2 regions of the Megasphaera sp. DISK 18 genome follow, and region 2 is predicted to be linked to the other one. Evidence: a T-box and tRNA genes for the amino acid it is inferred to sense, from the RefSeq annotation. Region 2 holds a T-box; the other holds one or more tRNA genes.
The links. The T-box of region 2 lies ahead of thrS (threonine--tRNA ligase). A T-box ahead of a tRNA ligase gene usually reads a tRNA of that ligase, here a tRNA-Thr.
Positions count from the first base shown of each region.

Region 1: it encodes a tRNA-Thr, which carries the amino acid that the T-box ahead of thrS (threonine--tRNA ligase) is inferred to sense. The anticodon was not compared.

Region 1 covers NZ_LUGJ01000030.1:411-16,422, reverse strand. The annotation lists gene A0U42_RS06820 (nitroreductase) at 1-90, opposite strand, end outside; gene A0U42_RS06815 (helix-turn-helix transcriptional regulator) at 346-648, shown strand; gene A0U42_RS06810 (histidine phosphatase family protein) at 658-1,155, shown strand; gene thiD (bifunctional hydroxymethylpyrimidine kinase/phosphomethylpyrimidine kinase) at 1,177-1,980, shown strand; gene A0U42_RS06800 (hypothetical protein) at 1,982-2,842, shown strand; gene A0U42_RS06795 (ribonuclease J) at 3,048-4,709, shown strand; gene A0U42_RS06790 (YybS family protein) at 4,794-5,750, shown strand; gene A0U42_RS06785 (DHH family phosphoesterase) at 5,769-7,784, shown strand; gene rplI (50S ribosomal protein L9) at 7,781-8,227, shown strand; gene lonC (Lon family ATP-dependent protease) at 8,251-10,158, shown strand; gene dnaB (replicative DNA helicase) at 10,172-11,500, shown strand; tRNA gene A0U42_RS06765 (tRNA-Thr) at 11,709-11,784, shown strand; tRNA gene A0U42_RS06760 (tRNA-Tyr) at 11,791-11,876, shown strand; tRNA gene A0U42_RS06755 (tRNA-Met) at 11,881-11,956, shown strand; tRNA gene A0U42_RS06750 (tRNA-Thr) at 12,018-12,093, shown strand; tRNA gene A0U42_RS06745 (tRNA-Met) at 12,099-12,175, shown strand; gene tuf (elongation factor Tu) at 12,312-13,505, shown strand; gene A0U42_RS06735 (mechanosensitive ion channel family protein) at 13,696-14,580, shown strand; gene A0U42_RS06730 (L-lactate permease) at 14,839-16,012, shown strand, end outside.
Region 2 covers NZ_LUGJ01000005.1:46,248-62,259, forward strand. The annotation lists gene A0U42_RS01105 (magnesium transporter CorA family protein) at 1-849, shown strand, start outside; gene A0U42_RS01110 (ribonuclease HII) at 858-1,649, opposite strand; gene ylqF (ribosome biogenesis GTPase YlqF) at 1,651-2,514, opposite strand; gene thrS (threonine--tRNA ligase) at 2,653-4,560, opposite strand; T-box leader at 4,597-4,814, opposite strand; gene A0U42_RS01125 (electron transfer flavoprotein subunit alpha/FixB family protein) at 4,958-5,974, opposite strand; gene A0U42_RS01130 (electron transfer flavoprotein subunit beta/FixA family protein) at 5,995-6,810, opposite strand; gene A0U42_RS01135 (acyl-CoA dehydrogenase) at 6,884-8,035, opposite strand; gene A0U42_RS01140 (CoA pyrophosphatase) at 8,387-9,001, opposite strand; gene leuS (leucine--tRNA ligase) at 9,108-11,588, opposite strand; gene A0U42_RS01150 (glycosyl hydrolase family 18 protein) at 11,672-13,435, opposite strand; gene lgt (prolipoprotein diacylglyceryl transferase) at 13,552-14,346, shown strand; gene sufU (Fe-S cluster assembly sulfur transfer protein SufU) at 14,443-14,880, opposite strand; gene A0U42_RS01165 (aminotransferase class V-fold PLP-dependent enzyme) at 14,898-16,012, opposite strand, start outside.

The DNA.
Region 1 (16,012 bases), on a different contig from region 2:
GATGAGGTGGAGGTCTTCGTCACAGATCTGGGCTTTTTTGTATTTTCGGACACTCCTCCTGTTCGTAAGGGTGCGGATGGTTTCGTTCATAAAAATCACTCCTTGAAAAGTTGCGGCAAGTCGATTCGAGAGCTCGCCGCTATGATTGTTTGTCAGTCCCATTATAGGTCGTCGACGTTGGCAGGAAAAGAGGATGGATGAGACAAAAATGGATTCTTTTTTCCTGTCAGGCAGTCTCCGGAGACGGTGCCTTAATCTATTGCTTGATACTGGCGATTTGATGGAAAAATATGCTATAATAAAACGATTAGATAGTGATGAAGATAGTATCTAGGAGCGATTGCATTGAAAACACAAGCACCGAAGCTTTCACAGGAGTATATTCAACCGCTGGCCGATGTCTTCAAGGTTTTGGGAGATCCGACACGGCTTCGCATTTTACGCCTTCTCATGGATGGAGAAGTTTGCGTTCGTTGTATTTCTGAAGAACTTGGCATGGGTCAATCGGCTGTATCTCATCAACTGCGTATTTTGCGGGATGCCCGCTTGGTTCAGTTCCGGCGGGAAGGTAAGAACGTGCAGTATTCCTTGGCCGATGCCCACGTATTTACGCTGCTCAACGTCGGGTTGGAGCACGTCGCCGAATAAGGGGGGCCTATGTATCTTTGTTTAATGCGCCACGGAAAGGCACAGCCTTTTTCTTTAAAAAAGCCGGATAAACAGCGGGAATTGACGGAAAAAGGCTGCTGTCAGGCCGCTTCTATGTCCTCTTGGGCCGCATCGTGGTGGCCGGAGGGAAAAACGGCACTTTGGGTCAGTCCCTATGTACGGACCTGCCAGACGGCATCTTACTTGGAACAAGAGCTGCCAATCGGGCAGTTCCATACCCATGAAGCCCTGGCTTCGGGAGACCTTGTCGCCGTATATGATCAAATTTTGAGTCAGGAAAAATCGGACGTCGTCTGCATCGTCGGCCATTCACCCTTCCTCGACCGCTGGGTTCAGGCCTGGACGGGGACAGCCGTCGACTTCAAGACCGGCAGCATGGCCCTTTTGGACTTTGACGTCCATGGCGGGCGAATCGGCTCGGCCTCTTTGCTTTTCTACGTTCATCCGAAAGCCTTGAAATTTTTGGAGGCGTCTCGTAAAAAATAACGATGGTTGGAGGTTTTATCTATGATGAAACATGTATTGTCCATTGCCGGTACCGATCCGTCCGGCGGAGCCGGGGCGGCAGCCGACTGCAAGACCTTTTGTGCTCACGGCTGCTTTGCCTTGAATGTCATTACGGCTGTTGTTTCACAGAATACACAGGGTGTTCGCGGGTATATGGACGTCACACCGGAACTGATCGCATCTCAAATTGATGCCGTATTTGAAGATATCGACGTCGATGCCGTTAAAATCGGCATGGTCAGCGTGCCCGAAACGATTCGGGTCATTGCTGAAAAATTGAAGCAGTACCGTCCGGCCTTCGTCGTCATCGACCCGGTCATGGTTGCTACCAGCGGCCATCGTCTGCTGGCTCCGGAAGCCGAACAGACCTTGAAGGACGTATTGCTGCCCTTAGCCGATGTGTTGACGCCGAACCTTCCGGAAGCGGAAGTATTGACCGGTAAAAAGATTGAAAGTTTTGAAGATATGGAAGGGGCGGCGAAAGCCATTGCCGCCATGGGAGCGAAGGCCGTATTGGTAAAAGGAGGTCACCGCATTGCCGATGCGACGGATGTCCTGTTCGACGGCGAAACATTCCATTACTATAAGGGAAAACGCATTGAAAGCACGAGCACTCATGGAACGGGATGTTCGCTGTCGAGTGCCATTGCTTCTAATTTAGCCAACGGCATGAGTCTGTCCGATGCCGTTCAGGCTGCTAAAACGTATGTCTTTGAAGGAATCGCCCATGCCGAACCGATTGGCAAAGGCCATGGCCCGATCCATCATTTCTATGAATTATATAAGAAAGCAGGTGTCAATTGATATGAACATCACATACTCTTTGAAAAAGGCCTGCTGCCTGGTCATGACGGCAGCTTCTATTGGCGGCGTCGCTTTGGCAGCAACGCCTCAGGATACGTATGAAGAAGCGGCCCGCAATATGGCGGCTCATCCCCAGGGGGCTTATACCTTGACCTTAGGCATCAAGATGCCCTTCGTCGGTGACGGTGCCGTCGTCAATCAGATCAATATCCAGGAACAGCCTTTCGTCGTCGAATCGCAAGTAAAGACCGAAGGCTTCGCTTCCCAGGCGATGGATAAAATTCACCAGAACAAGGCTTATGGCGTCCAGAACGGGAAAAAACTCGACGTCTACTATATGGACCAGGAAAAAGACGGCCAATGGATGAAGAAAAGTTATGACTTAAAGGATTCTAAACCCATTGCCAGCTATTTGACGAACGATCACAACGTCCTTTCCGGCGTAAAATCGGTTACCCGTGCCGGCGGCAACGACTATCATGTCGTCTTTGATGCATCCCGTCTCTATACGGCCTCGGATGAAGCCAACTGGAAGAAGGAAGGCATGACCGATGAACAGGTCCGTGTGTTGGCGAAGGTCCTTCAGGGACTGCAGAAAGTCGGCGATGTACAGACTGTCGTTACCATCGATCCTTCGACGAAGCGCATTTCCCGCATCAGCCTGCCCTTGACGGACCAGCTCCGAAGCCTGGCCTTGACCTTGGTTGACGAATTTGGCCGCAATGATGCTGAAAAAGCCGTATCCCAGTCTTTCATTAAAATGAGCGAAGTCAATTTGACCATTGATTATACGGCCTTGCCCCAGGGAACCCGGCTGACTGTCCCGGAAAATATCATCAAGACAGCTAAAACCGGAAAGTAATTGTAAAATTTTTGTGTAAGAATGAAGGATTATTCAAAAAAAATAAGCTAGATTGTTGACAGCGTCCCGGAAATAACGGAAAATATGATAGAAGGAATTATTTCCACTACTGTTCGTTTTATCTTCATATAGGATAGACCTGCAGCTCCGATAGGGGGCTCCGGTTGGAACGGATACAACTATATTTATTTTTAGGAGGTATATTTTGGCTAAAAAAGAAAAACTCATGGTAATTCCCTTAGGTGGCTTAGGTGAAATCGGCAAGAATATGACGGTTATCCAGTACGGAAACGATATTATCGTCATCGATGCCGGTCTGGCCTTCCCTGATGACGATATGTTCGGCATCGACCTCGTCATCCCGGACATGAGTTACTTGATTGAAAACCGGGACAAAGTACGGGCTGTCGTCATCACTCATGGTCACGAAGACCATATCGGCGGCTTGTCCTACTTACTCAATGAAGTAAACGTGCCCGTGTACGCAACGAAACTGGTATGCGGCCTCATTGAAGGGAAACTCAAAGAAAACCACATTACGAATTACACCTTGAACGAAGTTCATCACGGTGACGAAGTACAGATAGGCTGTATGAAAGTCGGCTTTATCCACACCAATCACTCTATTCCCGATGCCAGTGCCCTCTATTTCCGTACCCCTGTCGGAACGATCGTCCATACAGGGGACTTTAAAGTCGATATGACACCGGTCGACGGGAAACAGATGGACATGCACAAATTTGCAGAATTAGGCCGCCGTGGCGTACTGCTCCTGATGTCGGACAGTACCAATGCCGAACGGCCGGGGTACACTGAATCGGAAACGACGGTCGGCCATGCTTTCCGCAAGGCCTTCCGTGCAGCTAAGGGCCGTATTATCTTGGCGACATTCGCCTCGAATATTTCCCGTATCCAACAGGCTATCAATACGGCCATCCAATTCAAACGTAAGGTAACCGTTCTCGGCCGCAGCATGGTCAACAACGTTCAGGTTGCCATTGAACTGGGCTACCTCGATGTGCCCGAAGGCGTCCTCATCGAACCGGATGAGCTCAACCGTTATCCGGCTGACCAGGTCCTCATCCTGACGACGGGCAGCCAAGGCGAACCGATGGCCGGGTTGTCCCGTATGGCATCTAATAACCACCGCAGCGTCAGCATCATGCCCGGCGATACGGTCATCATTTCGGCAACGCCGATTCCCGGCAACGAAACCGGTGTCGGCCGTACCATCGACAACCTCATGCGCCTCGGTGCCAATGTCATCGCCGGTCGGGATAAGAAAATTCATGTATCCGGCCATGCCAGCCAGGAAGAACTGAAGCTCATGCTGGGGCTCATTAAGCCGAACTACTTCGTTCCGATTCACGGTGAATACCGCATGCTTCGGACCCATGGCGACTTAGCTGTCATGATGGGCGTCGACAAAGATCACGTCCTCATTGGCGACAATGGCCAGATTTTTGAATTTTCCAATCGCTCCGGTCATAAGACGGGCCATGTCAATGCCGGCCGCGTCTTCGTCGACGGCCTCGGTGTCGGCGACGTCGGCAACATCGTCATCCGCGACCGCCAGCAGCTGGCTATGGAAGGCGTCGTCATTGTCGTCATGACCTTGGCAAAGGGCACGAGCCATCCCTTGGCCGGTCCCGATATCGTATCCCGCGGCTTCGTCTATGTCCGCGATTCCGAAGAACTGATTCGCGAAGCCCACGACCGGGTTGCCGCTGTTCTCGAACGCTGTGAAGCCGGAAATATTCGCGAATGGGCTGTCATCAAGTCTCAAGTACGCGATACCCTCAGTCGGTATCTCTATGAAAAGACGCGGCGCCGCCCGATGATTTTACCGATTATTATGGAAGTATAAAACGTGACATATCGTTGTACTGTGACAGCGGGGGCATCTCTTGTCTCCGCTGTTTCGCAGTTTTTATTGGAAGGGGGAAATCCTATGGAGCAGAAGCGTGTTACGCCGCTGACGACGGCCGGTTGCTTTGCCGCCATAATGCTGCTTTTTGCGCTTCTAAGTACATTTGTACCTGTCTTTTCTTTCTTTGGCTACTTTATCATGCCCGTGCCGATGACGATTATCTTTATGAAGTACGGCCTGCGTTATGCCGTACTCCTCGGCGTCACCGTCGGTGTCCTTATGGGCATCTTCATCGATCCGATTACGGCACTCTATCAGTTCATTATCTTCGGCTCTGTCGGCCTTGCCTTGGGAGCCGGATTTCGGAATCAATGGCCGGCTGCACGTCTTTTGGGAACGGTGGCGGCTGTCTTGGCCGGTGCCTTTGCCCTGACCTGCCTCTTGGCGTATGTCGCCTTGGATATCAATATCTTTACTCAGTTCAATGACTTCTTTACCCAGCTCATGGATACACTGGAAGCCCAGTACAAGTCACAGGGCATGTCCGATGTCCAATTGACGGAAAATATGGCCCAGCTGGCACAAATCCGGGAATTGCTGCCGTCTCTTCTGCCCATGTTCTTTGCCTTGGGCATGATGATCATGGCCTATATCCATATCGCCTTTTCTCAAGTTATCCTGCGGCGCCTGGGCTTTTCGGTCGAGTCCTTTTTGCCGATTCGTTATTGGGAAATGCCTCGTTGTATGATATACTTATATATATTGGCCTTGGTCATGAAGTATTGGGGCGTTACCCGGGAGATTGACTGGCTCAATATCATCGGCATGAATCTCTCTCAGCTTGCTTACTTTTTTCTTTGTGTTCAGGGGATTGCCCTTATTTTGTACCTCATCAACCGCCGTTTCCAACTGAGAAATGGCTTGCAGGCCCTGATCCTCATCCTGTTTTTTGTCATGCCTGTTTTTTCGTATGCTGCCTTTGTGGCCGGCATCTTCGACATGCTTGCGAACTATAGAAAAAAAGATTACACGCGTTAGTGTGCAGGGGGCGGAACCATGTTTAAAAATTTGCTGTCAAGACGGTCGGACGGACCTTTTTTCCTGATTACTGTCTTGCTGATTCTTGTCATTGCCGTCTATAATTGGATCATTGCCTTGTTGGCCGTTATCCTGACCGGCGGTGCCTATGTCCTGACCCGCAAGAATCACAATGAACGCAGCCGAGAAATAAGTCAGTTTTTCGATGCCATTTCACGCAGTGTCGATCAGGCATCGACGTATGCTGTACAGAACCTGCCTATCGGCATTGCCATCATCGATATGCAGTCGAATCTGTGCTGGGCTAACAGCGTTTTTCGTGATTGGGTAGGCGATATCGACAATGATCAGAAGCTGGATCATATCATGCCCAATTTGAAAGTTGATAAATTTTGGGGAAAATCGGGCTATTTTTTTGAACACATCAGCGAACGATATTACCGCGTCGTCTATAAGTACTTGCAGACCGAAGCGGCAGAAGATGACAACTACCTCATCCTTTACTTTGAAGACATTACCGATACGGAACGGCAGAAGATAAATTCTTTGGCAGCTGTCCCCGTTTTTTGCGATATCGAAATCGACAATATGGAAGAAGTCGCCAAGGGGATGACGGCCGTCCAGCGGGCGACGTTGGTGACCAATGTCAACAACGCTCTCATTGGCGAACTGTCCGGGCATAACTGCTTCATCCGCGGCTACGGCAATGAAAAGTACATCGCCTGTATGAGTCGGGAAACACTCGAATTTTATAAAGAGAACAACTTTGCTTTCTTAGAAAAAATTCGTGCCATCCATACGGTAAACCAGATTCCCGTTACCCTCAGTATGGGCGTGGCTCTCTTTCCGAGCGACGTCATCGCTGCCGGTAAGGCCGACTTCAATGAATTAGCCGATAAAGCCCGGGCAGGCCTCGATTTGGCTTTAGGGCGCGGCGGTGACCAGGTCGTCGTCTATGAAGACGATGGGTCACCTCATTTTTATGGCGGTAAAACGCGGAGCGTCGAAAAGAATACTCGCGTACGGGCCCGCGTCGTATCCCAAGCCATCCATGAACTCATTGACAATAGTGAAATGGTCCTGGTTATGGGGCACGAACGGGAAGATTATGACAGCCTCGGTGCTGCCGTCGGCGTCGCGCACATGGCCCGTCTGGCTGAAAAGCCGGTCCATGTCGTCCTCAGCGATCAGGCCGATGCCGTTCAGCGCCTGACGTCGGAACTGATGGATGATCCTGACTTCAAAGACTTGATCATTTCCCCGGAAACGGCAGAAAAAATTTGCAATAACCAGACCCTGCTGTTCATCACCGATACGCATCGGCCGGATATGACGGCGGCGCCGGCACTTTTGACCAAGACCGATCACCGCGTCGTCATCGACCACCACCGCCGCAGTTCGGATTTTATCCAAAAACCGCTGCTTACGTATACTGAAACGTCGAGTTCGTCGACGAGTGAACTCGTAACGGAACTCTTACAGTATTTCCAGGAAGATGTAGATCTGGCTAAAATCGAAGCGACGGCCCTCTATGCGGGTATCGTCGTCGATACCAAAAACTTCGCCGTCCAGACCGGCGTCCGTACCTTTGATGCGGCTTCTTATCTTCGTCGCTGCGGAGCCGATCCCGACATCGTCCGCGATCTGTTCAGCTGTGATTTTGATACTGTAAAGGACCGGGCTGCCATCCTGTCGGGAGCCCGCATTAAAGACGGCATTGCTGTCGCAAGTTGTCCTAAGGGACAGGCTAATGCCATGATCATTGCCGCACAGGCTGCCGATGCTTTGGTTAATATCGACAAGGTCGAAGCCAGCTTTACTTTTTACTACCTCGACGACGGCTATATTGGCGTCAGTGCCCGATCGCGAGGCGATATCAATGTACAACTCGTCATGGAAGCCATTGGCGGCGGCGGTCATCGCACCGTAGCCGGTGCCCAGGTCAAAGGGCGCACGATGGAAGAAGCACAAGACGTCGTCATGGCGGCTCTCCGTGAAACGTTAGATAAAAATAAGGAGATTGATGAAAAATGAAGGTAATTTTATTAGAAGATGTAAAGAAACTCGGAAAAAAGGGGGACATCGTCGAAGTCTCCGAAGGCTATGGCCGCAACTTCCTCCTGCCCCGTAAATTAGCAGCGCCGGGCACGTCGGAAAATATCAACGATGCCAAGCAGAAGAAAGCCGCAGCTCAGCATAAGGCCCAGGTAGCATCAGACGAAGCCGTCATCTTGGCCAGTCAGCTCAAGAAAGTAGAGCTCACGATTCCCGTTAAAGTCGGTGAAGGCGGCAAAGTATTCGGAGCCATTACCGGAAAGAACATCAGTGACGCTGCGAAGGAACAGTATGACATCGACCTTGACAAGAAGAAAGTTGAAATCAAGGATCCGATTAAATCCGTCGGCGACTACGATGTCACCATCCGTGTTCATCCGACCATTACCAGTGTCATTAAAATACACGTTGTAGAAGGCTGATTCACTAGCCGCAAGAGGTTACAATGAAAGAATTATTGGATAAACTGTTACAGCGCCATAAGTACTTAGAACCTACGGCGGAGGAAGAACTCCGCCGCCAGGTTAATGTGCTTTATGGCGCTTTTACTGGCCTTATAGGGTCTGAAAAAATGGTTCTCCGTGCCAGCAAATACTCAGCCTTGTCGTACATTCATTCTGAAGACCCTCGCCAGCGTCTGGTCGGACTGCAGCGTCTCATTTACGAAGACGTATCGTACGATAAGGTGCCCGGTGACGACGAAGTCATCAATGTTCTCAATGAGCTTGAAATGGTCCTTGCCGAAATGCTGGCCCGTCAGGCCGTTGAGGAACGACTGGAAAAGAAAATTACTCAGCGCATGGACGAAAAGCAGCAGGAATACGTGCGGGAAATCAAGATGGAACTCATCAAAGAAGAACTGCACGATGTAGAAACGCAGCAGACCAAGCGCAAGCTCAAAGAATTGGATGACCTCGAAAAGGTCGAACTTACGGAATCGGTCATGGAACGGGTACGGCCGAAACGGCTCAGTGCCATCGTCGGTCAAGAACGGGCCGTCGAAGCCATGCAGAGTAAGCTGGCTTCCGTCTATCCCCAGCATCTGCTCCTCTACGGACCGCCCGGCGTCGGCAAGACGACGGCTGCCCGCATCGTCCTCGATGAAGCAAAGAAACTGGCCTTTACGCCCTTTGGTCCTAAGGCTCCCTTTGTGGAAACGGACGGGACGACCCTTCGTTGGGATTCGCGGGATATGACCAACCCCCTCATCGGTTCGGTTCACGATCCGATTTATCAGGGGGCTCGCCGCGATTTGGCCGATACGGGCATTCCGGAACCAAAACCGGGTCTGGTCACCGAAGCTCATGGCGGCATCTTATTCATCGATGAAATCGGTGAAATGGATCCGATGCTGCTCAATAAATTGTTAAAAGTCATGGAAGATAAACGGGTTCGCTTCGAATCGGCTTATTACGATGAAGACGATCCCAACGTTCCCCAATATATCCGCAGACTCTTTGCCGAAGGGGCACCGGCGGATTTCATTCTCATCGGAGCCACGACGAGAGACCCGTCGGAAATCAATCCGGCCATTCGCTCGCGCTGTGCAGAAATCTTTTTTGAACCTCTCATTCCGACGGACATCGAAAAAATCGTTTCTCATGCAGCGGAACAACTGGGGGCGTCCCTTGAGGACGGCGTCGCTAAATCTATTGCCGAATTTACCATTGAAGGGCGAAAAGCCGTCAACATTCTGGCCGATACCTACGGATTGGCCGTATTCCAGTCGGGAAATAAAGATCAGGTACGCATTACCAAGGACCATGTCCGCCGCGTCGCCCAGATCAGCCGACTCGTTCCCTATGTGACGGAAAAGGCCAGCAATACGCCGGTCGTCGGCAAGGTATTCGGCCTTGGCGTTGCCGGGTACCTGGGATCTGCTATTGAAATCGAAGCCGTTGCCTTTCCGGCGCGAGAACCGGGAAAAGGATACTACCGATTCAATGATACGGCAGGCTCCATGGCCAAGGATTCGATGTTCAATGCGGCAGCTGTTATGCGCCGCGTGACGGGGAAAGAACTTTCCGATTACGACGTCAACATCAATTTTGTTGGCGGCGGCAATATCGACGGCCCGTCGGCAGGTTGTGCCATTACGACGGCCCTTATTTCAGCCGTATCCGGCGTGCCCGTCCGTCAGGACATGGCCCTCACCGGGGAAATCTCTATCCAAGGTCAGGTCAAACCCGTCGGCGGCATCTTTGAAAAAGCCTACGGGGCCTGCCAAGCCGGCATGAAGGGCATCATCATCCCTAAGGAAAATTCTCATGACATTCCGGAACGCCATCTGGGACTCGATATCCATTATGCCGCTGATATTGACGACGTACTGAAATTGATGTTGGTCAAATAGGGGGAATCATAGTATGGAACAGCGGGTGCCACCGCAGAATGTCGAAGCCGAACAAGCTGTCCTCGGAGCTATGCTCCTAAGCCACGATGCGGTCATCTTGGCGATGGAACGACTGCAGTCACACGACTTTTACCGGGATGTCCACCGCGTCATCTTTGAGGGCATGGAACATCTGCACCGGGAAAATAAAGAAATCGACGTCATTACCTTAACCGAAGAGCTGCGGCGCATGAAGCGCCTGGATGATGTCGGCGGCGTCGAATACGTCCTGCAGCTGCCCAATATGGTCGCGACGGCAGCCAACATCGAATATCACGCCAACATCGTTTCTGAAAAAGCCTTGGCGCGGAACCTTATTTCGACGTGTACGGAATTGACGGCTGAAGCCTACGACGGAGAAAAGGAACCGGAGGACCTCCTCGACGATGCCGAACGAAAGATTCTGAAGCTGTCGGATACGAAAAATCGCGGCGACTTTGCCTCTGTCGGCGCCGTCGTCGAAACGACCCTCGATAAAATTACCAAACTTTATGAGAATAAGGCCGGTCTTACGGGCCTTCCTACGGGATTTCGCGACCTCGACCGCATGACATCGGGCCTTCAACCGTCTGATCTCATCCTTGTCGCCGCCCGGCCCAGTATGGGTAAGACGGCCTTTACCCTGAACATTGCTCAGAATGTCGGAGTCCGTCAGCGAAAGACGGTGGCCTTCTTTTCCCTGGAAATGTCTCAGGAACAGCTCGTACAGCGCCTGCTCTGCCAGATCGCCCATATCGATTCACAAAAGCTGCGTACGGGTCAGCTCAACAGTGACGACGAATGGACGCGCCTTACCGATGCCTGCGACAAGCTCTATGAATCGCCGGTCTACATCGACGATACGCCGGGGATTTCCGTTGCCGAAATGCGTTCTAAGGCGCGGCGGCTAAAGTCAGAGCATGGCCTGGACCTCATTATCGTTGACTACCTGCAGCTCATGCAGGGGCGTAACTCGGAAAGCCGCCAGCAGGAAATCTCTGAAATTTCCCGATCCCTGAAGGCCTTAGCCCGGGAACTCAAAGTGCCTTTGATCGCCTTGTCTCAGCTCAGCCGAAGCGTAGAAAGCCGTCAGGACAAGCGGCCAATGCTCAGTGACCTCCGTGAATCGGGGGCTCTTGAACAGGATGCCGACATCGTTTCCTTCTTATATCGAGAAGACTATTACGATAAGGAAACGGAAAACCAGCACATTACGGAAGTCATCCTGGCGAAGCATCGTAACGGGCCGGTCGGCTCGGTCAAACTTTACTTTAAAAATGAATTTACTTTGTTCCTCAACTTGGATACGCAGCACGAAGGATAACGTGCTGCGTTCTTTTTGAAGAGGGAAAGAAAAAAATAAAAAAATACTTGCATTATTCCAGACTGTGTAGTATACTAATTAAGTCAGCGGTTCTTCCGAGAGGTCGGAAACACTTTTGATTTCGAAGAAAAAGGACAAGAAACTGATGAAAGTTCTTGACAGAACATCAAGTCTTAGTTATAATAGACTATGTTCTATGGAACGATAAGCCAACGTAGCTCAATTGGTAGAGCAACTGACTTGTAATCAGTAGGTTGTAGGTTCAAGTCCTATCGTTGGCTCCAAAAAATGGTGGGGTTCCCGAGTGGCTAAAGGGAGCAGACTGTAAATCTGCCGGCGTTCGCCTTCGAAGGTTCGAATCCTTCCCCCACCACCAATGTCGCGGGGTGGAGCAGTTGGTAGCTCGTCGGGCTCATAACCCGAAGGTCGTAGGTTCAAGTCCTGCCCCCGCTACCAAATTTTTTTTTACTAGTCTTAGTAAGAAACAACTTCATACAAGGCTTTGACCTGTATACAAGCTGTTGTAGCTCAGTCGGTAGAGCGTATCCTTGGTAAGGATAAGGTCACCGGTTCAATCCCGGTCAATAGCTCCACACATGGCGGCTTAGCTCAGTTGGCTAGAGCATGCGGTTCATACCCGCAGTGTCCAGAGTTCGAATCTCCGAGCCGCCACCACACTGATAACCTCGTATATACGGGGTTATTTCTATATGCAGACATATTTTTTGCTTAATTTATTGTTTTTTTTAGCAAAGAATATGGATATGTGATAAAATGCAAGTGATAGATGTTTTTTAAAGGAGGAATTATCATGGCAAAAGAACATTTTGAAAGAACGAAACCGCATGTCAACATCGGCACGATTGGTCACGTCGACCACGGCAAAACGACATTAACGGCAGCTATCACCAAAGTTTTGGCTGAAAAAGGCTACGCTAAATTCGAAGACTATGCCGACATCGACAAAGCTCCGGAAGAACGTGAACGCGGTATTACCATCAACACTGCACACGTTGAATATGAAACGGACAAACGTCACTATGCACACGTTGACTGCCCGGGCCATGCCGACTATGTTAAAAACATGATCACCGGTGCTGCTCAGATGGACGGTGCTATCCTCGTCGTATCCGCTGCTGACGGCCCGATGCCGCAGACTCGTGAACACATCCTCTTGGCTCGCCAGGTCGGTGTACCGGCTATCGTTGTATACCTCAACAAAGCTGACCAGGTTGATGATCCGGAACTGTTGGAACTCGTTGAAATGGAAGTCCGCGATCTCCTCAGCTCTTATGATTTCCCCGGCGACGATGTACCTATCATCGTTGGTTCTGCTCTTAAAGCCCTCGAAGGCGACGAAAGTGAAATCGGCAAACCGTCTATCCTCAAATTGATGGATGCCGTTGACGAATACATCCCGACCCCGCAGCGTCCGACGGACCAGCCGTTCTTGATGCCTGTCGAAGACGTCTTCACCATCACCGGCCGCGGCACTGTTGCTACGGGCCGTGTTGAACGTGGCGAATTGAAAGTCGGCGATAACGTTGAAATCGTAGGCCTTGCTGATAAACCGAAAGATACGGTTGTTACGGGCGTTGAAATGTTCCGTAAGATCCTCGACAGCGCAGAAGCCGGCGACAACATCGGTGCTCTGCTCCGTGGTGTTGACCGTAAAGAAATCGAACGCGGCCAGGTTCTCGCAAAACCGGGCACGATTCATCCGCATACGAAATTCAAAGCACAGGTCTATGTCTTGACGAAAGATGAAGGCGGCCGTCATACGCCGTTCTTCAATGGCTATCGTCCGCAGTTCTACTTCCGTACCACGGACGTAACGGGCGTCATCCAGCTTCCGGAAGGCACTGAAATGTGCATGCCTGGCGATAACGTCAAAATGGACGTCGAATTGATCACTCCGATTGCTATCGAAGCTGGTCTCCGCTTCGCTATTCGTGAAGGCGGCCGTACCGTCGGTGCCGGCGTCGTCTCCGAAATCGAAGGCTAATTACCATACACCCAGCAGATACGCAGGTATCTGTTAACAGAAGCTATAATGGCTGTGAGATTTTCTCCCGCTGTTATAGCTTCTTTTTTGTTGTCCGAGGGGAGCATCCGGGGGCTTTTCATGATATAATAATGGCACATAGTTTTATAATTTGCTTTTTCTGTATGTGCGTACACAGGAGGTACTGTCTATGAATCTTGCTGCCAATACGGTTCAGGCTGCCAGCACCGTCCGGGCTGACGTTAAGAACCAAGTTACGGAAGGCGTTTCGGCCCTTGGCCAATTCAATGATTTCTTACTGAATTATGCACCGGACATCATTGCCGCCATCATCATCTTCATCATCGGTCGCTATATCGCCGGAGCTATAAAAAAACTGGCCATTCGCATGATGACCCATGCCAATTATGACCATACAGTCATTACCTTTGTCAGTCAAATCATTTACTATGCCCTCATGGCCATTGTCCTCTTGTCGGCTCTCAACAAGCTGGGGATTCCTACGAATTCCTTCTTGGCCGCCTTCGGTGCCTTCGGCTTGGCTGTCGGCTTAGCCTTGCAGGGCAACCTGTCAAACTTTGCGTCAGGTCTGTTGATTTTAGTCTTTAAGCCCTTTAAAGCCGGTGACTGGATCGCTGTCGGCGGTGTAGAAGGCAGTGTCAAGGGCATTCAAATGCTGAATACGGCCATTACCACCAAGGACAACAAGACCGTCTTTATCCCGAACTCGACGATTACGACGTCTCAAGTTTCCAATAGCTCATATCAAACGGAGCGCTATATTACCTTCTTATTTGATATTGGCTATAACAATGATCACCATAAGGCCATCGCCTTGTTGAAACAGATCTTTAAAGAGGAACCTCGTATCCTCAACGCCGACGATTTAGAAATCGGAATCAAGGAATTCGGTGACAACTCGGTGCGAATTGCAGCCTATCCGAAGGTTGCCAAGGCCGATTACCTGCCTGTATTCTACGATACCATGTCCAAGGTCAAGGACACCTTTGATGCCAACGGCATTGATATCCCGTATCCGCAGCGAGTCGTTTATATTCAAAAAGACGATGAGTGAGTGCCGATGTACCGTAAAGCTATCCCTTTTGTTTGGGATAGCTTTTTTTTTGAAAAAAAATAGTCCGGCCGATATGAAGCGCGGCCCTCGTTCTGCCGGCGGACTGTCGGTTCGGCTGCTTTTGATGTGATTAAAATAAATTGATTTATTCTTCCTACTTGGTATATAATCATATCATGTTATTATAGAATTGATATTTTTTAAATCAATTCTATTTTAGAATTTAATAACTTAGAAAAGAAAGGAAGAATCTCTATGATGGTATTTTTATTGGCATTATCCCCGATTCTATGGCTTATCCTATCGCTGGGTTTCTTTAAGATGCCGGGCTTTAAGGCCTGTCCCATTGCCTTGGTACTTGCCTTAGCCGTGGCACTGACGGCGTATCAAATGGATGGGCAAGATGCCGCTTCGGCGGCCTTAGAAGGCGTGGCCCTGGCGTGCTGGCCTATTTTATTGGTTATCATCGCGGCAATTTTTACGTATAATCTCGCCGTACATACGAAGAGCATGGATATTATCAAACATATGCTTACGACAGTCAGCAAGGATCGCCGAATCCTGGCCCTTCTCATTGCCTGGGGATTCGGTGCCTTCATGGAAGGCATGGCCGGTTTCGGTACGGCCATTGCGATTCCGGCGTCGATGTTGGCGGCCCTTGGCTTCAATCCTATTAAGTCCATTCTCGTCTGTTTAGTCGCTAATTCCGTTCCTACGACGTATGGCTCTATTGGGATTCCGGCCAGTACCTTGGCCAATCTGACCGGTCTCGATCCTGTCCTGATTTCTTCCTATATTAGCCTGCAGCTGCTGCCGCTCAATCTGATTTGTCCTTTTCTCATCGTCCTTATTATCGGCGGATCCCTGAAAGCCTTGAAAGGCGTCTTCCTGATTACGCTGCTGTCCGGACTGGCTTTAGCCGTACCGGAGCTCATCATTTCATCCTTTGTCGGTCCTGAGCTGGCCGTCATGGGGGCATCGGTCGTCATTATGGCCGTCATTATCTTGTATTCCCGGTTTCAGTCGAGGGAGGCATCGGAATACACCATGGATATCCATCCGGCTCATGTCCCGCTTAAAGGGGGGCTGCTGGCCTGTCTGCCTTTTATTCTGATCTTTATCTTTCTGCTGATGACGTCGAAGCTCGTGCCCTTTATCCATGGTCCGCTCATGGCCATTAAATCGTCGGTCTCGATTTATACCGGTGAAGGCGGCGTTCCCTATACCTTTGTATGGGTGAATACGCCGGGGATTCTTATCCTATTGGCAGCCTTTATCAGTGGCAAGGTGCAGTCCTCCAGCTTTGGGGAAATGCTGACCGTCCTCGGTCATACCATTGTAGGCCTTCGCAGTACGATCATTACCATTATTGCCGTCATTGCAACGGCAAAGGTTATGGGATACAGCGGTATGACTTCAGAAATCGCCCAGA
Region 2 (16,012 bases):
GATTTGCAGCTCGTATCCATGGTCACGGAAATCCCCACCGATGTTTTGAAAACCGCCTTGGACACGGAAGAACGTTCCCACGTTGAAATCGAAGACAACTACATCTTCGTCGTCATCAACATTCCCGTCGTCCTGGAAACGGACAGTTACGACACACTGCCCCTCGGTATCTTCATCACATCCGACTTCATCATCACCCTCTGTATCGAGGAGACGGAAGTCATGCGCGCTTTTACGAAAAACACCTATCCCCTGTTCCACACCTTTAAAAAGACGCGCTTCTTATTTCAAATACTCTATCGTTCGGCAACCTTATTCCTTCGTTACTTAATGCAGATCAATCACCGAACGGATGATCTCGAAGAAACACTGCGCCATTCCATGCGCAACAAGGAATTTTTCATGCTCTTGGAATTACAGAAATCCTTGACCTACTTCACATCGGCCCTCAGGGGCAACGGCATCGTCATGGAGCGCCTCATGCGCCTGCGCCGCAACACGGCCCTTCACCATCTCATTAAAATGTATGAAGAAGACGAAGACCTCCTGGAAGACGTCATCATCGAAAACAAGCAGGCTATCGAAATGGTTGAAATGTATTCCAACATCCTTATGAGTATGTCCGATACCTTCGCGTCGATCATTTCCAACAACCTGAACTTAGTCATGAAATTCTTAGCCTCGATTACGATCATGCTGGCAGTTCCGACGATTATCTTCAGTTTATGGGGCATCAACGTCCAGGTCCCCTTCCAAGATACGGCCAACGGCTTCTTCTACGTATCCGGCATCGCCCTCATCTGTACGATTACGGCGGCTATCTTATTGTGGCGAAAGGATTTATTCTAAAAGTTATGCTAAAAACTGCCTTGCCCCTGCACCATGCTCTTGATCGGTTCAAAAGACCGCCGGTGTATCGGACAGGGCCCATATTCCCGAAGGGCTTCCATATGCATCTTCGTCAAATATCCCTTGTGGACGGCAAAGCCGTACTGGGGATATTTTTTGTCGTATTCGACCATCAGCCGGTCTCGCGTCACCTTGGCGATGATCGACGCGGCGGCGATGGACGCGCTTAAGGCGTCGCCGTGGACCAGGGACCGATGCGGCATCGTAAGGTCCCGCAGGGGCATGGCATCGACCAGGACGGCTTCGGCCGGAACGGCAAGGCCTTCTACCGTCTCGTACATGGCCTGCATCGTCGCATGGTAGATGTCGAGGCGGTCGATGTCCTTTTCTGATTTTGCGATACACGACACGGCCACGGCTTCGGCCATGATTTTATCGTACAGCTCGTCTCGTTTGGCGGGCTGTACTTTTTTGCTGTCATTAAGGCCCGGACAGTCCCAAAAGGGCGGCAGGATGACGGCGGCTACCATGACCGGACCTGCCGCAGGGCCGCGGCCGGCTTCGTCGATACCGGCTACATGGTACAGGCCCTGGCGGTAATACTGCCCTTCCGGATCATAGAGGTGAAGGACCCGTTCCCGTTCCTCTTCTTCCTTGATTTTCCGCTTCATGTAGGTGTCGGCCAGCTTTCGGACCGACACCCGGCCGTCGCCCTTCATGGCCGAGAGCAACGCTTCGATGTCCCGGCCTTGGGCCAGCAGCTCTTTCAGGTCGGCTACCTTTAATTTGGCAATGTCCATGTCATTCATCCCCTTCAAATTCACCGAGGCGGTCGAGGGAAATGGCGCCGATCACGCCTTCGCGAAACTCTTTCAAGATGAGTTTATACGTCTTTTCCAGGTCGACGACGCCGCCGGAGACGATACAGCCCCGCTTGCGGCCGATGGCTTCAATCGTTTCCAGTGGCTTGTCACTGAGGGCTTCCAGCTTATACCGGCCTTTCAGGGCTTCCGGATAGCGGTCGGTCAGCTCCTCCATGAGCCGGCAAATGACCGTTTCCATATCGAAGACGGTATCGGAAATGGCCCCCGTTGCGGCCAACCGGTAGGCACTGGTCTGATTTTCCAGTTTCGGCCACAAGACGCCCGGCGTATCGAGGAGGTCGAGCTGGTCGCCGATGTGGACCCACTGCTTGCCCTTCGTTTCCCCGGGCTTATCGGCCGTCTTGGCGGCGCTTCTGTGGGACAACTTATTGATCAGCGTCGACTTGCCGACGTTGGGGATGCCCAGGATCATGGTCCGGACGGCGCGGTTCTTGAGGCCCCGGGCCTTCCAGCGTTCGAGCTTGGGCGCCGCTAAGGAGCGGATGAGGGACACGAGCTGTTTGACTCCCTTGCCGCCTTTGCTGTTGAGGGCCATGACCTTTCTCCCCTGCTGTTTATAGTAGGCCACCCATTCGTCGACGACGGCCGGATCGGCCAAATCGGCCTTATTGAGGACGACGACGGACGGCTTGTCGCCGATGAGGGATTTGATCATGGGGTTGGTGCTGCTCAACGGGATGCGGGCGTCGACGAGTTCGATGACGACGTCGATGATTTTGAGATTTTCCTGAATCAGGCGCTTGGCCTTGGCCATATGGCCGGGATACCAGTTGATTATCATAGAAACTCCTTTATAGAAAAAAGAAAGGGGGCTGTTCCTAAAAACAGCCCCTTTTCACTGTCCTGAGACAGCGAATGACAGTATAAGCGATTTCGTCCTTCGAGGGCTTACCATAGGGCATGCTTTCGACAAAGGAGATTAGCCTTCTCTAGTTGCGCTCACATGAAGGATGTGTTCGATGACGTCATCGATCGGCTTGTCGCCTAAATCACCTTTCGAGCGGTCGCGCAGGCCGAAGGCACCGTTTTCCATTTCCTTATCGCCGACGACGGCCATGTAAGGAACTTTTTCCATCTGTGCCTTGCGGATCTTGTAACCCAGTTTTTCATTGCTTTCGTCCACTTCGACGCGGATGCCTTTGGCTTCCATCTTCTTGGCGACGTCCTGGCAGTAGGCCAAGTGTTTTTCAGAGATCGGCAGGATCTTGATCTGAACCGGAGCCAGCCAGGTCGGGAAGGCGCCGGCATAGTTTTCGGTCAAGATGCCGATGAAGCGTTCGATCGAACCGTAGACGACGCGGTGGATCATGACCGGACGGTGTTTCTGGCCGTCTTCCCCGGTGTAGGTCAGGTTGAATTTTTCCGGCAGGAGCATATCGAGCTGGATGGTACCGCACTGCCAGGTACGGCCGATGGAGTCCTTCAAGTGGAAGTCGATCTTCGGACCGTAGAAGGCGCCGTCGCCTTCGTTGATGCTGTAGTCGAGGCCGAAGTCATCCATGGCTTTGCGCAGGGCATCGGTCGTCATTTCCCAAGTAGCGTCGTCGCCCATGGAGTTGTCCGGACGAGTCGACAGTTCAGCGTGGTAGGTCAGTCCGAAGGTTGCATAGACTTCGTCGAAGAGGCGGATCGTTTCCTGGATGACGTCTTCGATCTGGCTGGGCATCATGAAGATGTGGGCATCGTCCTGGGTGAAGCAGCGGACGCGGAACAGGCCGTGGAGGGCGCCGGACAATTCATGACGGTGAACGAGTCCCAGTTCGCCGATGCGCAGGGGCAGTTCCTTATAGGAATGAGGTTCGTTGGCATAGACCAACATGCCGCCCGGGCAGTTCATCGGTTTGATGGCGTAGTCTTCATCGTCGATCTTGGTGAAGTACATGTTTTCTTTGTAATGATCCCAGTGACCGGAAGTTTCCCAGAGTTCGCGGTTCATGATCATCGGGGTCATGACCTGCTGGTAGCCGTAGCGGCGGTGAACTTCGCGCCAGTAGTCGATGAGCAGGTTGCGGACGATCATGCCCTTCGGCAGGAAGAAGGGGAAGCCCGGGCCGTATTCGCTGAGCATGAACAGGCCGAGCTGTTTGCCCAATTTACGATGGTCGCGCTTTTCAGCTTCTTCCATCATCTTCAAGTAGTCGTCGAGTTCGGATTTCTTTTCAAAAGCCGTCCCGTAGATACGCTGGAGCATCTTGTTTTTTTCATCGCCCCGCCAGTAGGCACCGGCAACGGTCTGGATCTTAAAGGCTTTGACCCGGCCTGTCGATTCGCAGTGCGGACCGGCACAGAGGTCGTAGAAGTCGCCTTGGCGATAGACGGAGATGACGGCATCTTCCGGAAGGTCCTGGATGAGTTCTACTTTATAATCCTGGCCGGCATCTTTGAACATCTTCAACGCGTCGGCACGGGAGAGAATTTCTTTGGTAATGGGAAGGTTTTCTTTTACGATCTTAGCCATTTCAGCTTCAATGGCACCGAAGTCGTCCTGTGTGAAGCGGTGTTCTGTATCGAGGTCATAGTAGAAACCATTTTCAATGGACGGGCCAATGGCGAACTTGACGCCCGGATAGAGGTGCTGAATCGCCTGGGCCATGATATGAGAGGCTGTATGGCGAAGGGTATCCTTCCCTTCCTGATCGGCAAAGGTGAAGAATTCGACCGTCGAGCCGTCGACGATGGTTTCACGAAGGTCCGTGACTTCGCCGTTTACCCTTGCGACCAATACTTTTTTAGCAAGACTGTTGCTCAGTTCTTTTACGGCCTGGGCAAGAGAAATGCCATCGGAAAATTTTTTTTTGCTTCCATCTTTCAACAGTAATTCTGCCATACGAAACATCCTCCTTAATAAAAAAAGCCCTCGTCCTCAAGGGACGAGAGCATTACTCACGTGGTTCCACCCTAGTTCACCAGGAAAAATCCCAGCGTACTCAAGCGCCGTAACGGGGCGTCCGGAGCTTCTTACTCAGTTCAGAAACTCAGCTCCAAGGCGGTAACTTTTCAGTCTTTATAAGGTACTCCCAGCAACGTACCTCTCTCTGTCATAAAGGAGCTGTAAAGTGTTGTCCTTTTCAAAGCTTTTCTCTTATATCTAAGGTATGCGTAAATTATACGGCACGTTTCGGGCCTTGTCAAGTGAGAGAAACCATCTTTCCACCCGGAATATGTCGCAAAAAAAAGCACTGCCTCACAAGAGACAGTGCTTTGATTATGCACAATCAGGTAACTTATGCAATGCCTTTCTTTTTCTTGATAGCTGCGGTGAGCATCGGAAGAACTTTGTAGACATCGCCTACGATACCGTAGTCGCAAACTTTGAAGATCGGAGCATCTTCGTCTTTGTTGATGGCGATGATGCAGTCAGAGCCGGACATACCAGCCAAGTGCTGAATAGCACCGGAGATAGCGCAGGCAATGTAGATCTTCGGAGCAACGGTTTTACCCGTCTGGCCGACCTGATGGAGAGCGCTGATCCAGCCAGCGTCAACTGCGGCACGGGAAGCACCGACAGCGCCGCCGAGAACGTCTGCGCATTCTTTCAGGATGCCCGTAGCGAACGGTTCTTCACCATTCATGCCGCGGCCGCCGGAAACGATGATGTCAGCGTCTTCGATCTTAACGCCTTCGCCGCCCATTTTAATGAGTTCGACGAAACGAGTCATCATGTCAGCATCGGAAACTTTGACTTCTTTTTCGATAACTTCACCCGTTGCATTGGGGTCAGCTTCCGGTTTTTTGAAAACGTGCGGACGAACCGTACCCATCTGCGGGCGGTTGTCTTTACAAATGATTTCAGCCATGATGTTGCCGCCGAGAGCCGGACGAGTCCAAACGATGGTCTTGCCGTCGTCGTCAACGCTGAGCTGCGTGCAGTCAGCCGTAAGGCCCGTTTTCAAGGTGTTGGCAACGCGAGGGCCGAGGTCACGGCCGATGTTGGTTGCACCGACGAGGAATACGTTAGCTTTTTCTTCTTCGAAGAAGTCGCAAAGAACTTTTGCATATGCCGTCGTATTGTAATGTTCGAGTTTAGGATCGTCATAGACGAAAACTTTATGAGCACCGTGAGCGATCAGTTCCTGTGCCAACGGTTTTACATCTTTACCAATAAGAATAGCGCCGACTTCGTCGCCAATGGTGTCAGCCAAGATGCGGGCCTGACCCAACAATTCAAAAGATACATCACGTAATTTGCCTTCAAACTGTTCAGCAATTACATAAATGCCTTTGCATTCTGCTAAATCCATTTTCACTGTTCCTCCTTGAATTAAATGATTTTCTGGGCAGTCAGTTTTTCCATGAGCTGGTCGACGATTGCCTGTTCGTTGTCGTCTTCAACTTTGAGAACGAGACCGCCGGATCTCTGAGGCGGAGTGAAAGTTTTACGAACTTTTGTCGGAGAACCACTCAAACCGATAAGCGTTTCGTCAACGCCGATAGCAGCAGCGTCTAAGGTCGGGATTTCACGGCGTTTTGCTTTCATCGTGCCGCGGATGGTCGGGAAACGCGGTTCATTCAAGTCTTTTACGGCTGTGATGAGGACAGGGAAATTAGCTTCAGTTACGATGTAGCCTTCTTCATTTTCCTGCTGGACAGTGACTTTGTCGCCTTCGACTTTGATGTCGCGAGCATACGTAATCTGCGGAATACCGAGTTCGCAAGCGATCTGCGGGCCAACCTGAGCGGTATCTCCGTCGATAGCCTGTTTGCCGCAAAGAACCAAATCAAATTTTTCGATGCCTTTGAGTTCAGCAACTTTTTTAACAGCCTGTGCCAAAGCATAGCCCGTGGCTAACGTATCGGAGCCGCCGAGTTTACGGTCAGATACGAGATAAGCATCGTCAGCACCCATAGCGAGACCTTCACGAAGGACATCTTTAGCCTGTTCAGGACCCATGGAGAGTAACGTGACTTTGACGTTATCCTTATCAGCGTCTTTCAACTGCAGAGCACCTTCCAGTGCGTTCTGGTCGAAGGGGTTGAAAATGTTAGGAACACCAGCACGGATGATGGTATTTTTTACGGGGTCAATCTTAACTTCTGCTGTGTCCGGAACCTGTTTGACACATACCAATATTTCCATTTACGTTTGCCTCCTAAAGTCTTTTTTTATGCAACAGGCTTGGCTGATGCCAAGCCTGCATCATAAACTTCAATTATCTTAACAGAGCACCAGCTGTAACCATGAGCTGAACTTCGTTCGTGCCTTCGTAGATCTGAGTGATCTTAGCATCGCGCATATGACGAGCAGCCGGATATTCTTCGCTGTAGCCATAGCCGCCGAAGATCTGGACAGCTTCAGTGGAAACACGCATAGCAACGTCGGAAGCAACGCGTTTTGCGATAGCAGCTTCAACCGTGAACGGTTTGCCTTCCTGTTTCAAGCAAGCAGCTTTGTAAACGAGGTTGCGAGCAGCTTCGATCTGCATCTTCATGTCAGCCAATTTGAAGGAAACGGACTGGAATTTGCAGAGCGGTTTGCCGAACTGTACACGCTGTTTGGAGTATTCAACAGCATCTGCCAAAGCAGCTTCTGCAATGCCGAGAGCCTGAGCGCCGACGCCGATACGGCCGCCGTCGAGGGTCATCATAGCGATCTTGAAGCCTTTGCCTTCTTCGCCGAGCATGTTTTCAGCCGGAACTTTGACGTCCTGGAATACGAGTTCCATCGTGACGGACGTATGGATGCCCATCTTGTCTTCTTTTTTACCATAAGTGAAGCCAGGCATGCCGTCTTCGAGGATGAAGGCCGTGATGCCGTGGTTGCCTTTGCTCTTGTCGGTCATAGCGAAGACAATGTAGATATCAGCATGGCCGCCATTGGTGATGAAGATCTTGGAGCCGTTCAGGGTGTACGTGCCGTCGTCGTTTTTAACAGCGACAGTCTGCTGGCCGGAAGCGTCCGTGCCGGCATTCGGTTCGGTCAAGCCGAAAGCGCCGAGTTTCGTGCCTTCAACCAAGGGAACCAAGAATTTTTCTTTCTGTTCTTCCGTGCCGAACTGCCAAATCGGGTTAGCACAGAGGGAAACCGTTGCAGACAAGGTGATGGAAACGCCAGCATCGTATTTAGCTAATTCTTCAACAGCCAAGATGTAGCTCAAAACGTCGCCGCCGTCATCGCCGGCACCGCCGTACTTTTCTTCAAAGTAAGCGCCTGTGATGCCCAAGCTGAGCAGTTCAGCGATCAGTGCGTCATCATAAATGCCCTGATGGTCGCGTTCCATGATCGTAGGAGCTAATCTCTTTTCACCGAAATCTCTAGCGAGGTTCATGAAATCCTGTTGTACTTCTGTTAAGTTAAAATCCATGATGTGTCCACTCTCCTTAGTGTATAGTTAATTTACAGTAAAGCCTTAAGATAAAACCTGAAATCTGAGACAATACATTGTCCGGTTGATACAAAAAAACAGCTTGGATATATATTCACACGGTCTCAGTGCTTACAAGTGCATTGTACAACTTTTCACAAGTTAAATCAATAGCAAAAGTGCTATAAATCACAATATAACCATTCCATTTTCTCATCTTAAAGTATTAACAAGACTTTTTGGTACTAGCAAGGCAAAAAGGAGAAAATAGCCTTGACACGGTACGTCTTATTTTACTGTCGGTTTTTATTCTTATACCTAACTATACTGGTTACAAATACTTAGGAAAGCTTACGGTTGTATTATAGCACGGATACCCCTAAAGTTGTCAAGGATATGTGCCGTAATTCCCCAAATTTTATAATCGCCGTACGTATAAATCTTTACCTGGTAGGTCCGGCGCGGCCGCCACTGGCCTCGCATGGGCATGTCCAGGTCCTTCGGAAAGTCCGGTGCCGGCCGGGTTGCCAGCTCGATGTTGCCGATTTCCGGCTGATGGGCGTCGAACCATTTCAAGGGAACCGTAAAGGTGTGGTCGACTTCGCCGGCACTGAGGGTAAAATCACTGGTATCCATATAGGCGGCAAAGGGCCAGACGGTGACGCCGACAGGCGATTCCAGGTAGTCCAAAGGCCCCCAGAGGTGGATGTGGTCGGCAGAAACGCCCAGTTCTTCCCTCGTTTCCCGCAGGGCTGCCGCCAAGGGACTCTCGTCGGTCTTATCGATGCGGCCGCCGGGAAAGCAGATTTCTCCGGGCTGCCAGTCGAGCTTGGAACTGCGGACTTCAAACACTAAATGTTCTTCCCCGTCTTTGTGAATGACCGGTACCAAGACAGCGCAGGGAACGGTATTGAGGCAGTGGTTTTGACGGACAATGCGCTCGGGCCAAGGCGTAAAAGGCTTCATGTCAATCTCCTTTCAGGTATAGATTACGTTACAATAAGTACAATCTAAAGAAAAGGAGACTGCCTGACAGACAGTCCCCTCCTTTGTTAAGTATATTCACATTTCTTTATTTAACGACGATATTGATGATTTTCTTCGGTACGACGATAAATTTGACGACTTTTTTATCGCCGATGAATTCTTTAATATGCGGCAGGGCCAAGACCTGTGCTTCGAGGGCTTCCTTATCGGCATCGACGGCGACGGTCAGGCGGTCGCGGACTTTGCCGTTGACCTGGATCGGCAGTTCGATTTCATCGACGACGAGGGCCGTCTTGTCGACTTCCGGCCAGGATTCCTGGTGGACGCTGCCTTCAAAGCCGCAGATCTGCCACAGTTCTTCCGTAATATGCGGCGTAAAGGGCGCCAGCATCTTGAGCAGGTTCTTATTGGCTTCAAGAGCTACGTCGTCATGGATCGTCGTGTTGGCACCGGCATAGGCGTGCATGGCGTTGACGAATTCCATGATCGAGCTGACGGCTGTATTGAGGCCGTATTCGCCGTCTTTACCGAGGACGTCTTCGGTGACCTTGGAAATGGCCTTGAATTCTTCAAAGCGCAGTTCTTTTTCCCCTTCAGTATAGGCCTTATGGGAGTCACCGACTTTTTCCATGTCCCGGAACTGGTGAACGATGCGCCATACGCGGTTCAAGAAGCGGTACGAGCCTTCGACGCCCTGATCGGACCAAGCCAGATCACGTTCGGGCGGAGCGGCAAAAAGGATGAATAAGCGGGCCGTATCGGCACCGTATTTGGCGATGATATCTTCCGGCGATACGATGTTGCCCTTAGATTTACTCATCTTGCTGCCGTCGAGGAGAACCATCCCCTGGGTCAGGAGGCGTTCAAAGGGTTCTTTCGCTTCGATGAGGCCGGCGTCATGGAAGACCTTCATGAAGAAGCGGGAGTACATGAGGTGAAGGATGGCGTGTTCGATGCCGCCGATGTACTGGTCGACGTTCATCCAGTGATTGCCCTTCTTCGGATCCCAGGCCTGTTCATCGTTGCGGGCGTCGGTATAACGCAGGAAGTACCACGACGAGCAGATGAAGGTATCCATCGTATCCGTTTCCCGTTTCGCCGGGCCGCCGCATTTCGGGCAGGTGCAGTTGACAAAGCTGCTGCTCGTCGCCAAGGGCGATACGGCACCGGCCGTGAATTCGACGTCTTCCGGCAGCTTAACCGGCAGCTGGTCTTCGGGGACGAGCTGTTCGCCGCAGGTCGGGCAGTAGATGATGGGAATGGGAGCGCCCCAATAGCGCTGACGGGAAATGAGCCAGTCCCGGAGCTTATAGTTTACGGTCTTTTTGCCAAGGCCTTTGTCAGCCAGCCATTTGGTGATGGCTTTGCGGCCTTCTTCGTCGGTCAGGCCGTTGAATTCACCGGAATTGACCAAGGTGCCCGGTTCGTGGTAGGCCCCTTCCATGGTCGCAAGATCGAGGTTCTGTTCTTTATTCTGGACGACGAGGCGCAGGGGCAGGCCAAATTCTTTAGCAAATTCCCAGTCGCGCTGGTCGTGAGCCGGTACGCCCATGACGGCGCCGGTACCGTAGTCGGCCAAGACGTAGTTGGCGATCCAAATGGGGACCTTTTCGTTGTTGACCGGATTTACGGCATAAGCCCCGGTAAACATGCCTTCCTTCTTGGCGTCCGTCGCCGTGCGGTCGATGTCGCTCATGTTCTTCATGCGGGTAATGAAGGCCCGGAGTTCGGCTTCATTTTCCTTGCCTTTGATGAGGTCGGCAACGTATTCGTGTTCCGGAGCCAGGACGATGTAGGTAACGCCGAAGATCGTATCGACACGGGTCGAGAACATGGGTACCTTTTTGCCGATTTCCGGGATGTCGAAGGAGAATTCGGCCCCTTCACTGCGGCCGATCCAGTTCTTCTGCATGGTCTTGACCCGTTCCGGCCAGCCCGGCAGTTCTTTGAGGTCGTCTAAGAGGCGGTCGGCATAGTCCGTGATCTTGAAGAACCACTGTTTGAGGTCCTTTTTGACGACGGGATTGTCGCAGCGCCAGCACTTGCCGTCAATGACCTGTTCGTTGGCAAGGACGGTGTTGCACGTATCGCACCAGTTGACCTTGGCTTCTTTGCGGTAGGCCAGGCCCCGTTTGTAGAACAGTTCAAAGATCCACTGGGTCCATTTATAATACTTTTCATGGCACGTCGCTACTTCGCGGTCCCAGTCGTAGGACAGGCCCAAGGCCTTTTGCTGACGGGTCATGTTTTCAATGTTGCTGTACGTCCATTCTGCCGGCGGAATATTGTGTTTAATGGCTGCGTTTTCAGCAGGCATGCCGAAGGCATCGTAACCCATAGGATGGAGAACGTTGTAGCCGTTCATGCGGCGGTAGCGGGCGATGACGTCACCGATGGTGTAGTTGCGGACGTGGCCCATATGAAGATTCCCCGACGGATACGGGAACATTTCCAATACGTAATACGGCGGTTTGCCGTTGTCTTCGCTGCAGCAGTCACAGTGGTGTTCTTCCCATACGTGCTGCCATTTCTTTTCGATTTCCTGTGGAATATACTTTTCCAATATAAGAGCCTCCTATCCTGCCCCAGTCAAAATAAAGACAGCCTGTCTTACAGCGTCTTGAATATTATTATAGTGGCCTCATGGCGTCAAGTCAATTCATGTTTTGCAAATCCCTGCCAAAAATGGGCCGGTTCAAATCCTTTTCGCCAAAAAGCTGCGCCCTTCAATCCATAAGTTTGGATGAGTTCAGCCTTAGCTTTTAAGGATTTTTCATCTTCTATCCAAATTTTAACAGTCCCCGTTTTTAAGGGCAGTTCCAAGTAATAGAGGCCCAGGTCGGGCTTCCAGACGACGTAGTTCTTATAGGCCTTGAGAACGGCTTCGCTGTCGGCCATGGTCAGGGTCCGGACGAAGAGCTTGGCCTTGCCGCCGGCAGTTGTCTGAGGTGCCGATGCCGCCGGTTTGACAGCTTTTTTCGCAGGCTGTACGGCAGCCCGTTTATACGTATTGCCGTCAAAGTCGATGGGAACGACGACTCCCGCTTTGTTTTCGGCAGCCTGACGGGCCGCTTCTTCCGCTGCCGTTTCAATTTCGACCTTCATGGGTTCACTCGAAGACACCCGGTCTTCATCCTTGCCGAGATCAGCCTTGGCCGTTTTTACCGGCGGTGTCCCGACGACAGCCGGCCAGTCGGAAATGTTCTGCGGCAGGTCGCGGCCGTCTTTCGATTCATACCACAGGCGCATGTAAAGGGGCATGCCCAGGACGATCTTATCGGCAGGCGCCAATTTCAAGGTATTCTGAACGGCTCGTTCTACCCAAGGGTAGGTTGCGACGGGACCGGCGACGGGACTGGTCCGGCCGACCTGATCGTAGGCCATGATCATCAGGTAGTCCAGATGCGGTGCCAGGGCGGCCCGGTCGTAGACCATGGACCAGTTGGGGCTGTCCGACGGCGGCGTCACGTCCATGGACAGTTTCAGTCCGTAAGCATGGGCGGCGTCGGAAATCTTGCGGACGAAGGCCGTCAATTTATCCTTATCGCTGTAATTGATGTTTTCAAAGTCGATGTTGTAGCCCTTAAAATCGTAGAGGAGGGCATAGCCTATGAGCTGGCGGACCATCGTATCCTGCAGGCGGCTGTCGGACAGGATTTCGTGGGTCACCTTGGGATCAAAGTTATTGTCAACGAGAGGCCACATGGCGTAGCCCTTAGCGGCGTAGGTTTCGGCCAACATGTCGAAGTCGGGGTTGCGCAGCTCGATACCGCTCTTGGTCAGGCGGAAGGCCGTCGGCGACATGATCGGCTGGTGAGTCCGAAGTTCCGGGAGATCAGGGTCTTCCTTCATGAGGGGATCCCAAAAAAGGACCAGGCCCATCTTCCCTTCCTTAGAGGCGGCCGGCTGACGATCGCCTTCCCGGCGCAGTTCGGGAGCCGTGTTTACGGGCTGCTTTGGTGGCAGGAGGCTGTTTTTCTCGGTCGGATTTTCGGCCAGGACGTAGCTGATGCCCAGGGGACGACGGACGTTTTTGATATTGATGGTCCGGCCGCCGCTGACGGCCCGTCCCGGAAGGGTCAGCTGAACGGGAGCACCCTGCCAGGCCGTCGAGCCGTTTTCAGCCTTTGGCAGGCGGAACCAATAGGTCCCCTTGCTCTTATCGGCTTCTTTGATGCCGTAGCGGCTGAGGGCCTTGTCCGATACGAGCCAGCGGCCCTGGTCTTCGACGATTTCCAGGTCCTTTACGACTTCATCGGGAATGGGGTTGGCCACGGTCGGCACGTTAAAAGCCGGATCCGTCGCTTTAGCGCTGTCGTCGCCGGGGACGGCCGCAAAGGAAAAAGCCGTCAGAGACAAGGTGATCAGTCCCGTCAGGCAGGAAGTTTTTATGACACGGTTATATTTCATCATTCTTTCCTCCTCGTGAGGATTGGAAAAAAAAGTTCAATCCTGTATAATTCTATGGTGAACGCGAACAAATCCCGTCCATATTTTTTCATTATACCACACCCAAAGGAGGTTTTATATTGCATCAGTATCTATTTTTCATCGGCTCCTTCCCCGTCCGGGCTTACGGACTGTTATTTATGCTGGGCATCATCTCGTCGGGTCTTACGGCGTACTACATCATGAAGCGCGACGGCCGCGGCTGGCACGTCCACATCTTCGACTTCACTATGTACTGCGGCCTGGCGGGCATCGTCGGCGGCCGCCTGTGGGACGTCTTCTTCTTCGACTGGGCCTACTACCAGCATCACCTGACGGAAATCCCCTACGTCTGGCAAGGGGGCATGGCCATTCAGGGCGGCCTCTTATTCGGCGCCATTGCCGGCTACCTCTACACCAAGCACTATCACATCGACACCTGGGCCTTCGGCGACCTGTTGGCACCGGCCATCATCCTGGGCCAGTCCATCGGCCGCATGGCCAACCTCATGAACGGCGACGCCTTCGGCCATCCGACGGGGGGCAACTTCGGCATCGTCTATCCCGAATCGACCCTGGCCTATCAGACCTACAGCAGCCAGCCCTTATGGCCGGCCGAAGTCTGGGAAGGACAGATTGACGTCCTGGTCTTCGTCGCCCTCCTCTTCTACAGCTCCTTCCCCCACAAGAAGGGCCAGGTATTCAGTCTCTATGTCATGCTCTACGCCATCGAACGGTTCTTCCTGGAATTTCTCCGCGGCGACTACGTCGACCTGACCCTGGGCCTGAAATCGGCGCAAATGACCAGCGTCATCGCCTTCGCCATCGCCTTCGTCGTCTTCGTCTATCTCCAATTCAAGGGGACAACCGACACGGAAGATAAAGCTCAGGCGTAACACAACGATATCATCTTAGCGATACAAAAAGGACAGCTCCATCAAGGAACTGTCCTTTTATCATGCCCTACAGAGGCACTTTGTTTTTAGGAAGATTTAGTTCTGACCTTTTTCCAAGGCAGCCTTTAAGGTATGCCATGCCAAGACGGCGCATTTGACGCGGGCCGGCATGTTGGAAATGTTCTTCAAGGCGATGGCGTCTTCCAATTCTTCCAGTTCATCATCGTCGGTGATTTCCCGCTTGATCATGTCCAAGAAGAGATCGACCAGGCGCAGGGCTTCTTCGACGCTCTTACCTTTGATGAGGTCGATCATGATGTCCGCCGATGCCTGGCTGATGGCACAGCCGTGGCCCGTATAGGCAGCGTCTTTGACGACGCCGTCCTGAATGTCGGCCTGAAGGGTAATATCGTCGCCGCAGCTCGGATTGTGGCCGTGTTCACTGATGTTGGCAACGTCCAAGAGGCGTTTATTGGCTTGCGATTGATTGTGTTCCAGAATGATGTCGGAATACAATTCGTTCATATTTTCCATAACTCGTTGAACACTCCTTAGTCTTTAAAACCCATCTGCTTGCGGACGAGAGGCAGTTTTTCCAGGAAGTAGTCGACTTCTTCTTCCGTATTGTAAATATAGAAGCTGGCCCGGTTCGAGGCTTCTACGCCTAAATGAGCGCCGAGAGGCTGGGCGCAGTGGTGACCCGAACGGATGGCGATGCCGAAGCTGTCGAGGATGGTCGCTGCGTCATGAGGATGGACGCCGTCGATGGTGAAGGTGATGACACCGGTCTTTTCCGCCGGGTCGGTGCTGCCGATGATGTGGATGTGAGGAATCTTTTCCATCCCTTCCAGGCAGCGTTTGGTCAAGGCTTCTTCGTGGGCTTCGACCTTATCCATGCCGAGGTTTTCCAAGTAGTCGATGGCAGCGTGGAGGGCCACAGCGCCTTCGACGTTCTGCGAGCCGGCTTCGAATTTGAAGGGCAGTTCGTTGAAGGTCGTCGACTGTTCCTTGACGTATTCGATCATGTCGCCGCCGAGGAGGAAGGGTTCCATCCCTTCGAGGATGGCCTTTTTCCCGTAGAGGACGCCCGTGCTGGCCGAGCCGCACATCTTGTGACCGGAGAATACGAAGAAGTCGCAGTCGAGATCCTGAACGTCAGTCTTCATGTGCGGTACGGACTGAGCGCCGTCGACGATGGCAACGGCACCGACGGAATGAGCCTTGGCGACGATGTCCTTGACGGGACGCTTCATGCCGAAGACGTTGCTGACGGCGGCGAAGGAAACGATCTTGGTCTTGTCGTCAATCTTAGCCAAGTCTTCATCCGTGAAGTGACCTTCTTTATCGAGGTACATGAATTCCAGGACGGCACCGGTCTTTTCGCAGACCCGCTGCCAGGTGACCAGGTTGGAATGGTGTTCGGAAATGGGAATGACGATCTTGTCGCCCTTTTTCAGCTTCGGTTCAGCGTAGCTGCGGGCGATGAGGTTCAAGGCTTCCGTCGTATTGCGGACGAAGACGATTTCTTCCGTCGACGGAGCGTTGATGAAGCGGCGGACCGATTCACGAGCTTCATCGTACAGTTCGCCGGCTTCGATGCTGAGGATGTGAGCGCCGCGGTGAGGATTGCCATTGTGATGTTCGAGGAGATCTACGATGGCGTCGA